One region of the Sinorhizobium sp. M4_45 genome, then DNA from elsewhere that is predicted to be linked to it. Evidence: riboswitches for the same ligand, from Rfam matches in the RefSeq annotation. Region 1 holds a riboswitch; the other holds the start of a gene.
What was found. Region 1 has a riboswitch for S-adenosylmethionine ahead of CN933_RS05855 (O-succinylhomoserine sulfhydrylase). Riboswitches for the same ligand answer to the same signal wherever they lie in the genome.

Region 1 (7,057 bases):
GTCGTGTATCGCGGCCCCAATGAGAACGATGAAAGGATCGAGAGGCAGGATGTCCGCAAGTCTCAGCCAGCACGAAGCCCTTGTTCACGTCATGGTCATGATGTCCGCCGTCGACCGGAACATGACCGACGACGAGATTGCACGCATCGGCGTGCTCGTGCGGTTCCTCCCGGCCTTCGACGGTTTCGACGAAGATCATCTGATCCACATCAGCCGCGAATGCGCCGCCCAGCTTGCGGCCCCGGAGGGCCTCGACGTGGCGCTCGAAATGGTTCGCGAGGCGTTGCCGCAGCGGCTCTATGAGACGGCCTATGCCCTTGCGGTCGAGATCGCTGCCGCCGATCAGCGTATCCGCAACGAGGAAATCCGGTTGTTGCAGCTGCTGCGGGACCGTTTGGGCCTCGACAAGCTCGCCTGCGCAGCAATCGAGCGCGGAGCCATCGCGCGCTTCCGCAAGTAGGCTTCGGAAAAGGTCCTTGCCCGTTTCCGGCACGGAACGGGCCGGGTTCGATGCAACGGGGATCGATGCATGCTCTATTTCGGTCTCTCCGAACCGGTCTGGCGGCTCGCGGCCTTTGCCGCCGCCTTCGCCGCGCTGGCCGTGCTCGAGCTTCTTCATCCGCGGCTGGAGAGGCCGGAGCTGATGCGGGCACTGAAGGCACGCCGCTGGATCACCAACCTGTCTATTCTCGTCCTATCCTCCCTCCTGCTTCGCGTCGCCTTTCCCGCTGCCGCGACCGGCATTGCCATCTGGGCTCAGGGGCGCGGCTACGGCGTGCTCCCGGCTCTTGGCGTGACCCCGCCGCTTGCCGGCCTGATCGCCTTCATCGCGCTGGACTTCGCCATCTGGTTTGAACACGTCGTGTTTCACAAGATACCTGTCCTGTGGCGCATCCACCGCGTCCACCATGCCGATCCCGGTGTCGACGTCACCACGGCCCTTCGCTTTCATCCCCTCGAAATTCTGCTGTCGATGATCTGGAAGAGCGCGGTTATCATCCTGCTCGGCGCGCCCGCACTCGCCGTTCTCCTGTTCGAAATCGTGCTCAATGCCGGGGCGATGTTCAACCACGCCAATTTGCGGCTCCCGAAAGGCGCCGACAGGCTGTTGCGCCAGGTCATCGTCACGCCCGACATGCACCGCATCCACCATTCCGTGGAAAAGCGGGAGACCGATTCAAACTACGGCTTTAATCTTTCGGTCTGGGATCGGTTGTTCTCGACCTACGTCGCCCATCCATCGCGCGGCGACGATGCGATCGAGACCGGGCTGAAGGCCTACGGGCGCGTTGCACCCGTGAAGCTCCTGTGGTCGCTGATACTCCCGTTCCGGCGTCGCTAGGGCATAGCCGCAAGTGGAGCCGCCTCAATAAATCCCGTTCGGGAAATAGCGAAGATAGATCTCTTCAAGCCTGCCGCTGCGTGAGAGTGCCAGCAAGGCGTGGTCGATCGCCTGGGTCAGAGCCGGCTCGGCCTTGCGGTTCATGATCGTCAGTCCCTCGCCCAGGAAGCGTTGGGAAAAATAGGAGCCCTCCAGCATGGCGCAGCATCCCCCGGCGAGGTTGCCGGAGACCCAGAAGGACAATTGCATGCCGTCGGAGAACGCGGCCGCGACGGTGCCCCCGCGAAGCGCGGAGAGCAGTGCGTCCCGGTCCGGAAAGCCCTTGGCTTCGAGTTTCGGGAAAAACGCCTTCAGCATTGCCTCATGCGTGGTGTCGGAGACGACGCCGACGGGCTTTCCGGCGAGATCGCCAGGACCGGTGATTGCGCCGGCGGCCTTGGTGTTGACGACGAAGCGGGCGGGAAGTTGCATGAAGGCGCGGGAAAAGGCGAAACTCTGCCTCAGCTCCGAAGTCACGGCAATGCCGGCGGCAATCGCTTCCCCTTGCCCCTGTTCGAGGGCCGGCATGAGCTCCGGATAGGTCACTGCCTGGATCTGGCACTTGGCTTCGATCTCCAGCTCACGGCATATCTCGCGGGCGAGGTCGACATGGAAGCCCGACAGCTTGCCCGACTGGTCGATGAAGTTGAAGGGCGGGAAGTCGACGGTGGTCAGGAAACGGAGCCTGGCAAGGCCGCTGAGGTCCGGCTTCGCAATCCGTTCGCGGGCATCGAACAGCCGGGGCAGTTCCTTCGGCTGTGCCAAGGCCAAACCCCGGGCGAGAACGGCCGACAGTACCAATATCCAGAGAATCCGCAGCGCTATGGCGCCTCTATGAATGGAGGAATTGGAGCGGGTGATCGGGATCGAACCGACGACATCAAGCTTGGGAAGCTGGCGTTCTACCACTGAACTACACCCGCGACAGAACCGGAAATTTCCTCAACAGCCGCGATCTGTCAAGCACAATGCTCACTCGGCGCGAAAATGCTTGGAGAGCTTGAGGCCCTGCGCCTGATAATTGGAGCCGAGATCGAGGCCGTAAAGTCCCTCCGGACGTTCCAGCATGTGCTCGTAGACGAGACGGCCGACGATCTGCCCGTGCTCCAGAATGAACGGTACCTCATGGCTGCGGACCTCGAGCACCGCCCGGCTGCCGCTGCCGCCGGCCGACGCATGGCCGAATCCGGGATCGAAAAAGCCGGCATAATGGACGCGGAACTCGCCCACGAGCGGGTCGAAGGGTGTCATTTCGGCGGCATAGCGCGGCGGCACATGGACGGCTTCGCGGGACACGAGGATGTAGAACTCGTCCGGGTCGAGCACGAGATCGTCGCGGCCGCGGCTGTAGAGCGGCTCCCAGAAGTCGAAAACGGCATGCTGGGCTTTCTTGTCGACATCGACCACCGATGTGTGATGCTTGCCGCGGTAGCCGATCAGGCCGTCCGGTCCGGTGCCCTTGAGATCGATGGAAAGGGCAATGCCGCCGCCGGAAACGTTCGGCCGGTCACTGGCGACGAGCACGTCGCTTTCGTGCAGGGCCAGCAGCTCCTGCTCGGAAAGAACCGAGTGGCCTATGCGGAAGCGTATCTGCGAAAGCCGCGAACCGCGCCTGACGACAATCGGAAAGGTTCGCGGGCTGATTTCGAGATAGAGCGGTCCGCTGTAGCCCGCCGGGATCTTGTCGAACTCCTGCGCCCTGTCGGTAATCACGCGTGTGAAGATATCCAGGCGGCCGGTCGAGCTCTTCGGATTGGCGGAGGCCGACATGTCTGCCGGCAGCGACAGGCTTTCCATCAGCGGCACGATGTAGACGCAGCCGGTCTCGAGCACGGCGCCTTCGCTCAGATCGACGACATGCAGCTTGAGCCGGTCGAGCTTGTCGGCGACCAGATGAGAAGGGCCGGGCATGAAGCTCGCCCGGACGCGGAACGCCTTGGATCCAAGGCGAAGATCGAGGCTGGCCGGCTGGATCTGGTCATCATCCAGCGCCTTCTCGCTCTTCAGTCGTCCCGAGGCATACAGCGCAGCAATTGCGCGGTCGGCCAAAATCCCTGTGTCGCGCCCCATTCCGATCCTCATTTACAGTTGCCAGACAAAACCAAACTCCGGGAATTGACGCAAGCGCGGCCACGCAGTATTGGAGCTTTATCCCGTGGTGATTTGGCCGGTCGGCTTGCAGCCACGTTAAACAAGTAGCTAAAAAGGCCGGGTGTCAAACCGGTCGTTTCGCGGCCGGTTTTTTTGTTTTTGAAAGTGACGTTCTCATGAGCAAGAATTGGCGCCCGGCAACCCAACTCGTCCACGGCGGAACGCTCCGCTCCCAGTACGGCGAGACCTCCGAAGCGATCTTTCTGACGCAAGGCTTCGTCTACGACAGCTCCGAAGCGGCGGAGGCCCGGTTCAAGGGCGAGACCGACGGTTTCATCTATGCGCGCTACGGCAGTCCGACCAACGACATGTTCGAGAAGCGCATGTGCATGCTCGAAGGGGCGGAAGACGCGCGCGCCACCGCCTCCGGCATGGCGGCGGTTTCCGCGGCAATCCTGTGCCAGGTGAAGGCGGGCGACCACATCGTCGCGGCCCGGGCGCTCTTCGGCTCCTGCCGCTGGGTCGTGGAAACGCTGGCGCCGAAATACGGCGTCGAGTGCACCCTGGTCGACGGTCGCGATCTCAAGAACTGGGAAGACGCGGTGCGTCCGAACACCAAGGTCTTCTTTCTCGAAAGCCCGACCAACCCGACGCTCGAAGTGATCGACATCGCCGGCGTCGCCAAGCTCGCCGATCAGATCGGCGCCAAGGTGGTGGTCGACAACGTCTTCGCGACGCCGCTGTTCCAGAAACCGCTGGAGCTTGGCGCCCATGTCGTCGTCTATTCCGCGACGAAACACATCGACGGCCAGGGGCGCTGCCTCGGCGGCGTGGTGCTCTCCGACAAGCAGTGGATCGACGAGAACCTGCACGACTATTTCCGTCACACCGGCCCGGCCATGTCGCCCTTCAACGCCTGGACGCTGTTGAAGGGGATCGAGACCCTGCCGCTGCGCGTCAAGCAGCAGACCGAAAGCGCCCGCCGCATCGCCGATTTCCTCGCGGAGCAGCCGCAGGTCGCCCGCGTCATCTATCCGGGCCGCAAGGATCACCCGCAGGCCGACATCATTGCGAAGCAGATGAGCGGCGGCTCGACGCTGGTCGCCTTCGAGCTCAAGGGTGGCAAGGAAGCAGCCTTCGCCCTGCAGAACGCGCTTGAAATCATCCGGATCTCCAACAATCTCGGCGATTCCAAGAGCCTGATCACCCATCCGGCGACGACCACCCACAAAAACCTCACCGACGAAGCCCGCGCCGAACTCGGCATTTCCGCCGGAACGGTGCGCTTCTCGGCCGGGATCGAGGACAGCGAAGACCTCATCGAGGATTTCGCACGGGCGCTGAAGGCCGTAAACGCCTGACCGACACCATGACGAAGCCCGCGTCAGCGGGCTTTGTCGTCAGTCTCGCCGAAACGTCAGTCTTGCGAGAACGATCCGCGACAGCGCGGTATAGAGGCAGACGAGCGCGAAGACGGTTGCGAACAAGGGGAACCACCCGGGCAACAGGCACGACAGCAGAAAAAGGACGATCGTCTCCGTCGCCTCTGCGAGCCCCGTCGTGAAGTAGAGCGACTTCGCACCACGCACCTCGGTCGTCAGGCCGCGCTTCTCGGCCATCACGGCATAGGCGAGGAAGCTCGCGCCGTTGACATAGAAGGCGAAGAGCAGAAATCCGCCGGCGAGACCGTTTGCAGCCGGATCTGCGATGATGAAACCGAGTGGGACGGCCCCGTAAAAGGTGAAATCGAGAACGATGTCGAGAAAGCCGCCGAAATCCGTTTTCCGGCTCGCGCGGGCGACGGCTCCGTCGAGGCCGTCGCAGAGCCGGCTCACAAGGATCAGGGCGGCGGCGGGCAGATAAGCGCCGAGACCGATGAGCAGGGCTGCCGCAAGGCCAAGGCAAAGGCCGAGGATCGTGACGGCATCGGCACTGACCCCGCGGCCGGCCAGTGCGGCGCCGAACCTGTCCAGAATCGGATCGAGCCGCCTGCGAAGCGCGCCGTCAAACATGGCCGTTGCCTCCTGGGAAATTTGATACCACTCGCACAATCTCGCCGTTATTCTTGACGAAACCATATTGCTGTAGAATACGCGTACGGATTTGAAACAGGGTGTTGCACATGTACCGCGCGCTGACACGCGACATCGAAGTGACGGTCGAGCCGTACTACCTGGAAGAACAGTCGGACCCCGACGACAGCCGCTATGTCTGGGGCTATCGCATCATCATAGCGAACCATTCCGGGCGCGCGGTCCGGCTGATGACCCGCTACTGGCACATTACCGACGAGAACGGTCAGGTGGACGAGGTGAGCGGCCCCGGCGTGATCGGCGAGCAGCCGCTGCTCAACCCCGGCGATACCTACGAGTACTCCTCCGGCTGCCCGCTGGATACGCCCTCCGGCGTGATGTTCGGCCATTACAGCATGGAGGCGGAAGGCGGGGAGACTTTCGACGTCGCCATTCCCGCCTTCTCGCTCGATTCACCGGGCCTCGTCCGCACGCTTAATTGATCCAGCGCGCAATTCAGCGCGGCTGCCCTATTGCGGGCGGACTTCGCTCGCCTCGAAGCGGTAGGTCGTCGAGCAGAACTCGCAGGTCACCTTGATCAGGCCGTCCTCGACGCTGGCTTCGATATCCTCGTTGCCGAGCCCCACCAGAACGTCCTTGATCTTCTCGCGCGAGCAGCTGCAGCGATCGTAGACCGCCTGCGGCTCATAGACGCGCACGCCGCGCTCATGGAACAGACGGTACAGCAATCGCTCGGTACCGACCGTCGGATCGGTGAGTTCATCGGTGTCGATCGTCTCGACCATCACCTTGGCTTCCGCCCAGAGGTCGTCCTCGTCGAAGAAATCCTCGTGGCCTTCGTCACCATCGCCGCCCGGCAGATCCGCCCGGCGCATCCTGTCCGGCGCGTCGGGCAGGAACTGCGCGACCATGCCGCCGGCGCGCCAGCGGTGCCGCGGCTTGCCGTTCTCGTCCTTGTCGAGAAGCTCGGCAACGGCGAGGCGCACCCTGGTCGGTATCTGCTCCGACTGGCGGAAATAGGCGCCGGCGATGTCCTCGAGCGTTGCCCCGTCAAGGGCCACGATACCCTGATAGCGCTGCGTATGCGCACCCTGGTCGATCGTGAAGGCGAGGACGCCGTTGCCCAGCAATTCATGAGGCTGGACGCGCCCGCTCTTTTCGGCGTCGGCGAGCGCCTCCTCATCATAGCGCGCATAGGTGCGGACGCGGTCCGGCGTCGAGAAATCCGCAACCACGAGATCGACCGGTCCATCGCCCTGTGTCTGAACGATCAGCTTGCCTTCGAATTTCAGAGACGTGCCGAGCAGGACCGTCAGCACCACTGTTTCGGCGACAAGCCGCGCGACAGGAAGCGGGTAACCGTGCCGCTCGAGAATGGCATCGAGCATCGGACCAAGCTGGACGGCGCGGCCGCGCACGTCGAGTCCCTCGACCTGAAAGGGCACGACGTGATCGTCACCGGCAAAATCGAACTCGCCAAGTCCCGGCGCTGTTTCTGTCATCGCTTGCTCCTTGCCTCGACCATAGTCACGCGGATCGATTCAATCCGGGA
Region 2 (7,057 bases), on a different contig from region 1:
TCGGCATTGCGGATTTCCATCATGCCCTCGAGCGGCAACCCGCCCTGGAGGGCCTCATCGAATTGCGGGATGCCCAGCGGCAGGACCTTGCGGCGGGGCGCCTCCTCCTTGTCGCGGCGAAAGCCGGCGGGATCGGCCGACTTGGCCGGCCGGACGCATCCCGGCACCCCGCGATCTTCAATCCGCGCAATGGTCTCGCGAAGGGAAAGAACGGTTTGCCGTTGCACGGCGTTTCCGGCCATGACGGTCAGCTCCATCTGCATGTTCATGTTATGTTCTTATGGATTCCAGAGCTGCCCTCAAGAGTCAACAACCAATATTGAGAATATATTCCTCCTTCTTTCCGGGTTAGAATTCATCACTCGAAAAACAAAGGCAAAATCGCTATATGAGGGGCAACAAGGAGTGCCCATGGCCCGCATTGACCAAACCGATGATTGGCGGGAACGCCACGCACCGTCGCTTACCGTATTCGAACAGCTCGCGTTTGAAGCCTACAGCCATCTGCCTGAGGAATTCCGCAAGCTGACGACGGATCTCACGATCGAAATCGCCGACTTTCCAAGCGACGATGTCTTCGAAGACATGGCGCTCGAAACGCCGTTCGACCTGCTGGGCCTGTTCGAAGGCCGCGGCCTCGGCGAGCGCTTCACCATGGAAACCGGGGAGTTCCCGAACCGCATCACCCTTTACCGCCGCCCGATCATCGACTACTGGGCCGAAAACGAGGAAACGCTCGGCGATATCATCACCCATGTGCTGATCCACGAGATCGGCCACCATTTCGGCCTGTCGGACGACGATATGGAGCGGATCGAGGAAAGCGTGGAACACGTGGGCGGCTGAGGCCTGCCGAGAATCGCGCCACCCGCCGCCGCCTGTTTGATTTCCTCATTCCTGTGCTCGTCACAGGAATCCAGCCAGACCAAGTCCTTGGGCTGAAAGAACGTTTCCCGCGCCGCAGACGCGGCGCCGCTCTCATCCCTGTGACGAGCACAGGGGTGAGGCGAGGAGAGATTGCAGTCCCTACTGCTCCGACAGCTTCATGTCGGGATGATAATCCTTCCCCTCCACTTCCTTCACCACCGCCTGTCCGCATTGCATATGCTGGGTGTCGGCATTGAAGGCGTAGGTCGGCGGACCGTGCAGCGTCCACCCCTGGTTCAATGCCGCCGTCACCTTGTGGCAGAAGGAGGCATCGTCGGGGCCGGTGAGAAAGCGATAAAGTTTCAAGAGTTTGCCTTTCGTTTTTCGATGATGTCCGCCTTGGCGGCGATCCTCATCGCCTGTTCGAGATGGAGGCGCTCGACCATCCGCCCATGAAGGTTGATGACGCCCTTTCCGGCATTGTCCGGCAAGGCAAAGGCCTCGATGATCGCGCGCGCCTCCTCGACCGCAGCCTCGTCCAGGCCGAAATGCCGATTGGCCGCATCGATCTGCGCCGGATGGATCAGCATCTTGCCGTCATAACCCATGTCGCGCCCCTGCCGGCACTCCGCCTCGAAGCCTTCCGGATCGCGGAAATCGTTGAAGACCGCGTCGATGACGTCGAGCCCGCTGCCGCGCGCGGCAAGAAGGATCTGCATCAGCCACGGAACGAGATAGGTCCGGCCCGGAAAGGCGGGCACGCCCGTCTCCTTGCGAAGATCGTTCAGCCCGACGACGAAGCAGTCCAGCCGGCCGCCGGAGGTGCGGCCGGTCTCGGCGATCGCCGGCCCGTTCACGACCCCGCGCGGCGTCTCGATCATCGCCCAGAGCCTCAGCTCATCCGGCGCGTCCCTTTCCGCAAGCCAATCGAGCGCGCCCTGAATATCGGCGGGGCTTTCGACCTTGGGCAGGAGGATAGCATCGGGCCGCGCGGCAAGAGCCGCTGCGAGATCGGCCTCGCCGAAGCCGGAGCCCGCCGCATTGACGCGGATGACCGTTTCGCCCTGCGGCCGGTTGCCGGCAAGATGCCGGACGAGCGCATCGCGCGCCGCAGCCTTGCGGTCCGGCAAGACGGAATCCTCGAGGTCGAAGATCACGGCGTCCGCGGCCAATTCACAAGCCTTGGCGAGCGCGCGCTGATTGTCGGCCGGAACCGAAAGCACCGAGCGGCGCAGCCGCACGGGATGGTGGTCGATCGCTCTCATGCCGTTCCCTGTCATGCCGTTCGTTGTGCCTGCCTTTCAACCTTTGCGCAAGACGAGACGGGCGGACCCTCTTGCAAGCGGCGTGGCCAGCACCCACATGCCGAGCAGAAAGGTGACAATCATGCAAAGCATCCGCTCTGTTCTCTTCACGGCCGCCGCCATCACCATAACGTTGGTGGCCTTCGTGTTCACCGCCTCGCTCGCCCTGGCGCTCGCTGGGATCGCCGCCATTATTGCGGTCGGCAGCGCGATCGCCGCCAAGCTCAACGGACGGCCCGTGCATGCTCGAGCGGGCGCACGCGCCAATCCGGGAAGCACTCAGCGCGAGATGCGGGTGTGGAACGACGGGCGCGGGACGATCATCGATCTTTAGAATCGGATTGCCGGAAGCGGGAGAAGCGGTTTCCGCCCGCATCCCGCTCCATGAAAGCAGATTCTCCTTCATTTCGGCGCAAAACTGATCTAAACGCTTCTCGAACATTTCCGCTGAAATCGAAGGCCAAGTCATGGACAAGTTCGTCAAGCTCACCGGCGTTGCCGCTCCCCTGCCCGTCGTCAACATCGACACGGACATGATCATTCCGAAGGATTACCTGAAGACGATCAAGCGCACCGGTCTCGGCACCGGGCTTTTCGCCGAGGCGCGCTACAACGAGGACGGTACCCCCAACCCGGACTTCGTTCTCAACAAGCCTGCCTATCAGAACGCCAAGATTCTCGTCGCCGGCGACAATTTCGGCTGCGGCTCCTCGCGCGAGCATGCACCTTGGGCGCTCCTCGATTTCGGCATCCGCTGCGTCATCTCGACCTCCTTCGCCGACATCTTCTACAACAACTGTTTCAAGAACGGCATCCTGCCCATCGTCGTCAGCCAGGAAGACCTCGACAAGCTGATGGATGACGCCAGCCGCGGCTCCAATGCCATTCTCACGGTCGATCTCGAAGCGCAGGAGATCACCGGTCCGGACGGCGGCTCGATCAAGTTCGAGGTCGATGCCTTCAAGCGCCATTGCCTGCTGAACGGCCTCGACGATATCGGCCTCACGCTCGAAAAAGGCCGCTCCATCGACAATTACGAGAAGGCGACCGCCGCTTCCCGCCCCTGGGCATGAGCTGTCGGATGACGCGCAAGCTCATCTCGTCCGGTTCGCCCTTCGAAAAGACGGCAGGTTATTCGCGTGCCGTCGCGAAGGGCGACTGGTGCTTCGTCTCCGGCACGACCGGCTACGACTACGCCACCATGACCATGCCGGAAACGGTGGAGGAACAAGCCCGCAACTGCCTGAAGACGATCGAAGGCGCCCTGAAGGAAGCCGGCTTCTCGCTGTCGGACGTCGTTCGCAACCACTACTACGTCACCGATGCCAGCTTTGCCGACCGCGTATTCCCGATCTTCGGCGAGACCTTCGGCGAGATCCGCCCGGCCGCGACGATGATCGTCTGCGACCTCATCCGCCCGGAAATGCTGATCGAGATCGAGGTTACGGCATTTCGGGGATAAGGCCGCCCCGACGCCGGCGAATCCTTTTTCATTGACCGCGCGGCCCTCCTCGCGCTATCTACGATCCGTGGTGATTTGGCCGGCCGGCTTGCAGCCACGTTAAAGAAGTCGCTAAAGGGCCGAGGGAACAATGGATTTCCGAGGACCGGTCGCGATCGTTTCGCCGCCGGTTTTTTTGTATTGATCGAGTGGACGCCCATGCCCATCAAGATACCCGATACGCTGCCCGCCTTCGAAACTCTCGTTCACGAGGGTGTGCGGCTGATGACCGAGACCGAGGCGGTCCGCCAGGACATCCGGCCGCTGCAGATCGGGCTCTTGAACCTGATGCCCAACAAGATCAAGACCGAGATCCAGATGGCGCGGCTGATCGGCGCCACGCCGCTTCAGGTCGAATTGACGCTCGTCCGCGTCAACGGCCACCGGCCGAAGAACACGCCCGAAGAACATCTGCTCGCCTTTTACGAGACCTTCGAGGAGGTGGAGGCCCGTAAGTTCGACGGCTTCATCATCACCGGCGCGCCGATCGAGACGCTCGAATACGAAGAGGTCACCTACTGGAAGGAGCTGCAGCGCATCTTCGATTGGACGACGACCAACGTCCATTCGACGCTGAACGTCTGCTGGGGCGGGATGGCTGCGATCTACCATTTCCACGGTGTTCCGAAATATCCGCTGAAGGAAAAAGCCTTCGGCGTCTACCGCCACCAGAACCTGCAGCCCTCTTCGGTCTATCTGAACGGCTTTTCCGACGATTTCGCCGTGCCCGTTTCGCGCTGGACCGAGGTGCGCCGCGCCGATATCGACCGGGTGCCGGATCTCGAAATCCTGATGGAATCAAAGGAAGTGGGCGTCTGCCTCGTGCACGAGAAGAAAGGCAACCGGCTCTACATGTTCAATCACGTCGAATATGATTCGACGTCCCTGTCGGAGGAATATTTCCGCGACGTCGATGCCGGCGTGCCGATCAAGCTGCCGCACGACTATTTCCCGCACAATGACTCCGCACTTCCGCCGCAGAACCGCTGGCGCAGCCATGCACATCTCTTCTTCGGCAACTGGATCAACGAGATTTACCAGACGACGCCCTACGAGCTGGCGAAGATCGGAACCGAAGCGCGTTGACGTAAAAAGTATGACTTTCCGGTTGCCGCCTCGGCGGAAATGCAGCAGGTTGACGCCGACTCGCGGAAATGGGGAGATGCATGGGAACAGACACGGAAATCTTCGGCCACCTGCCCTCCGGCGAGCCCGTACAGCGCGTGACGCTTCAGGGCGGTGGGCTGACGGCGTCGGTGATCACATGGGGCTCGGTCATCCAGGATCTTCGGCTCGAAGGACATGCAGCCCCGCTCGTGCTCGGCTTCGAGGATTTCGAAAGCTATCCGGCCCATTCCTCCTATTTCGGCGCCACGCCCGGGCGCAACGCCAACCGCATCGGCGGTGGCCGCTTCGTGCTCGAAGGCAAGGCCTATCAACTCGAGCTCAATGAGAAGGGCGCCACGCATCTCCACGGCGGCAGCGACAATATCGCCAAGCGCAACTGGTCGATCCTCAGGCGGGCCGAAGACAGCGTAACGCTCGAGATCACCGATCCGGACGGCCGCGCCGGCTATCCGGGCAATTGCACGATCACCTGCACCTATACGCTGAAACCGGGCGGCACGCTCAACGTCGTCTACGAAACTCAGACCGACGCGCCGACCCTCGCCAATGTCTGTCAGCACAGCTATTTCAACCTCGACGGCGGCGCGGACGCATTCGGCCATGACATCATGATTGCGGCAGACCACTACCTGCCCACCGATGAACGGCAGATTCCGACGGGCGAGATCCGCCCCGTCGCCGGCACCGCCTTCGATCTGCGCGAAATGACCTCGCTGAGAAGGCAGCTGGACGGCGACGGGATCGCTTACGACCACAATTTCTGCCTCTCGCCGGAACGGACGCAGAAACGCTCCGTGGCGCTGGTACGCAGCATCAATTCCGGTGTGTCGCTGGAAGTGCTGACCACGGAGCCCGGCGTGCAGCTCTATACCGGAGAAAAGCTCGACGTACCGGTTCCCGGCCTCGACGGCCGCCGTTACGGCCCCTTCGCCGGCTTCTGCCTGGAAACCCAGATCTGGCCCGATGCGGTGAACCACGAAGGTTTCCCGAAGGCGGTGCTGAGACCCGGCGAAACGCTCCGGCAGGAAACGGATTACGTTTTTACGAAAAGCTGAGGCAGGGCAGGCCGTTAGAGCACTTTCAGTTTCACCGTTTCATCGAACAGTGAAACGCTTCCTGTCGCTCCTATCCGACCGATAACCGCCAACACCCACCGGCAGCGTGAGACCGGTGACGAATTCGGCTGCCGCAAAGGAAAGAAGAGAGCCCCAGCGTTTCAGTGTCAGAATCTGACTTGACAACTCCCGGCGATGTTACGTTATTACGTTCAATAAAACGAAATGTAATAACGTATCCACGAAGCCGGAGCATTGCCTCCGGCCGTCCATGCGACAGTGAGGTTCTCGTCAATGCCCGATCAGCTTGTCCCCACCCCCGTCACCGTCCTCACCGGCTATCTCGGAGCAGGAAAGACCACGCTTCTCAACCGCATCCTCTCCGAGCCGCATGGCAAGAAGTTCGCGGTCATCGTCAACGAGTTCGGCGAGGTCGGCATCGATAACGATCTCATCGTCGATGCCGACGAGGAGGTGTTCGAAATGAACAATGGCTGCATCTGCTGCACGGTGCGCGGGGACCTGATCCGCATCATCGAGGCGCTGATGCGCAGGCGCGAGCGGTTCGACGGCATCCTGATAGAGACGACGGGCCTCGCCGACCCCGCGCCGGTCGCCCAGACTTTCTTCGTCGACGAGGATGTCCGCTCCAAGACACGGCTCGACTCCATCATCACCGTCGTCGATGCCAGGCACCTTCTCGGCGAGATCGACCGCGCACATGAAGCGCAGGAGCAATTGGCCTTCGCCGACACGATCATCCTCAACAAGACCGATCTCGTATCGCCCGAAGGGCTGCAGGCCGTGGAGGATCGCATCCGCCGCATCAACCCGACGGCCGGCATCCTGAGGACGCAGCGCTGCAATCTCGACATCGCCAGCCTTCTCGATCGCAATGCCTTCGATCTCGACCGCATTCTCGAGGTCGAGCCCGACTTTCTCGAAGCGGACCACGGTCACGAGCATGACGACCATGTCACGAGTTTCTCTCTGGTCGAACGCCGACCCGTCGACCCGGAAAAATTCTTCCGCTGGCTACAGACGACCGCCCGGGCCTTCGGCACGGACATGCTGCGGATGAAGGGCATCATCGCCTTTGCCGGCGACACCGACCGCTATGTCGTCCAAGGCGTCCACATGCTGGTGGAAGGCGACCACCAGCGCCCCTGGAAGGCGGGCGAAGAGCGCGTTTCGCGCCTCGT

Region 2: another riboswitch for S-adenosylmethionine. It lies ahead of metA (homoserine O-acetyltransferase MetA); the one in region 1 lies ahead of CN933_RS05855 (O-succinylhomoserine sulfhydrylase).

Annotation. Positions count from the first base shown of each region.
Region 1 covers NZ_NWVE01000002.1:47,708-54,764, reverse strand. Annotated here, with positions in the region: gene CN933_RS05880 (tellurite resistance TerB family protein) at 50-460, shown strand; gene CN933_RS05875 (sterol desaturase family protein) at 530-1,342, shown strand; gene CN933_RS05870 (transporter substrate-binding domain-containing protein) at 1,367-2,152, opposite strand; tRNA gene CN933_RS05865 (tRNA-Gly) at 2,230-2,304, opposite strand; gene CN933_RS05860 (2'-deoxycytidine 5'-triphosphate deaminase) at 2,354-3,451, opposite strand; SAM riboswitch at 3,527-3,605, shown strand; gene CN933_RS05855 (O-succinylhomoserine sulfhydrylase) at 3,649-4,833, shown strand; gene CN933_RS05850 (CDP-alcohol phosphatidyltransferase family protein) at 4,873-5,484, opposite strand; gene apaG (Co2+/Mg2+ efflux facilitator ApaG/CorD) at 5,595-5,987, shown strand; gene CN933_RS05840 (Hsp33 family molecular chaperone) at 6,015-7,007, opposite strand.
Region 2 covers NZ_NWVE01000005.1:153,179-160,235, forward strand. Annotated here, with positions in the region: gene CN933_RS31535 (ImuA family protein) at 1-269, opposite strand, end outside; gene CN933_RS15915 (metallopeptidase family protein) at 412-846, shown strand; gene CN933_RS15925 (DUF1737 domain-containing protein) at 1,027-1,233, opposite strand; gene CN933_RS15930 (HpcH/HpaI aldolase/citrate lyase family protein) at 1,230-2,132, opposite strand; gene CN933_RS15935 (hypothetical protein) at 2,254-2,505, shown strand; gene leuD (3-isopropylmalate dehydratase small subunit) at 2,639-3,244, shown strand; gene CN933_RS15945 (RidA family protein) at 3,253-3,633, shown strand; SAM riboswitch at 3,691-3,768, shown strand; gene metA (homoserine O-acetyltransferase MetA) at 3,832-4,758, shown strand; gene CN933_RS15955 (aldose epimerase family protein) at 4,839-5,855, shown strand; gene CN933_RS15960 (CobW family GTP-binding protein) at 6,150-7,057, shown strand, end outside.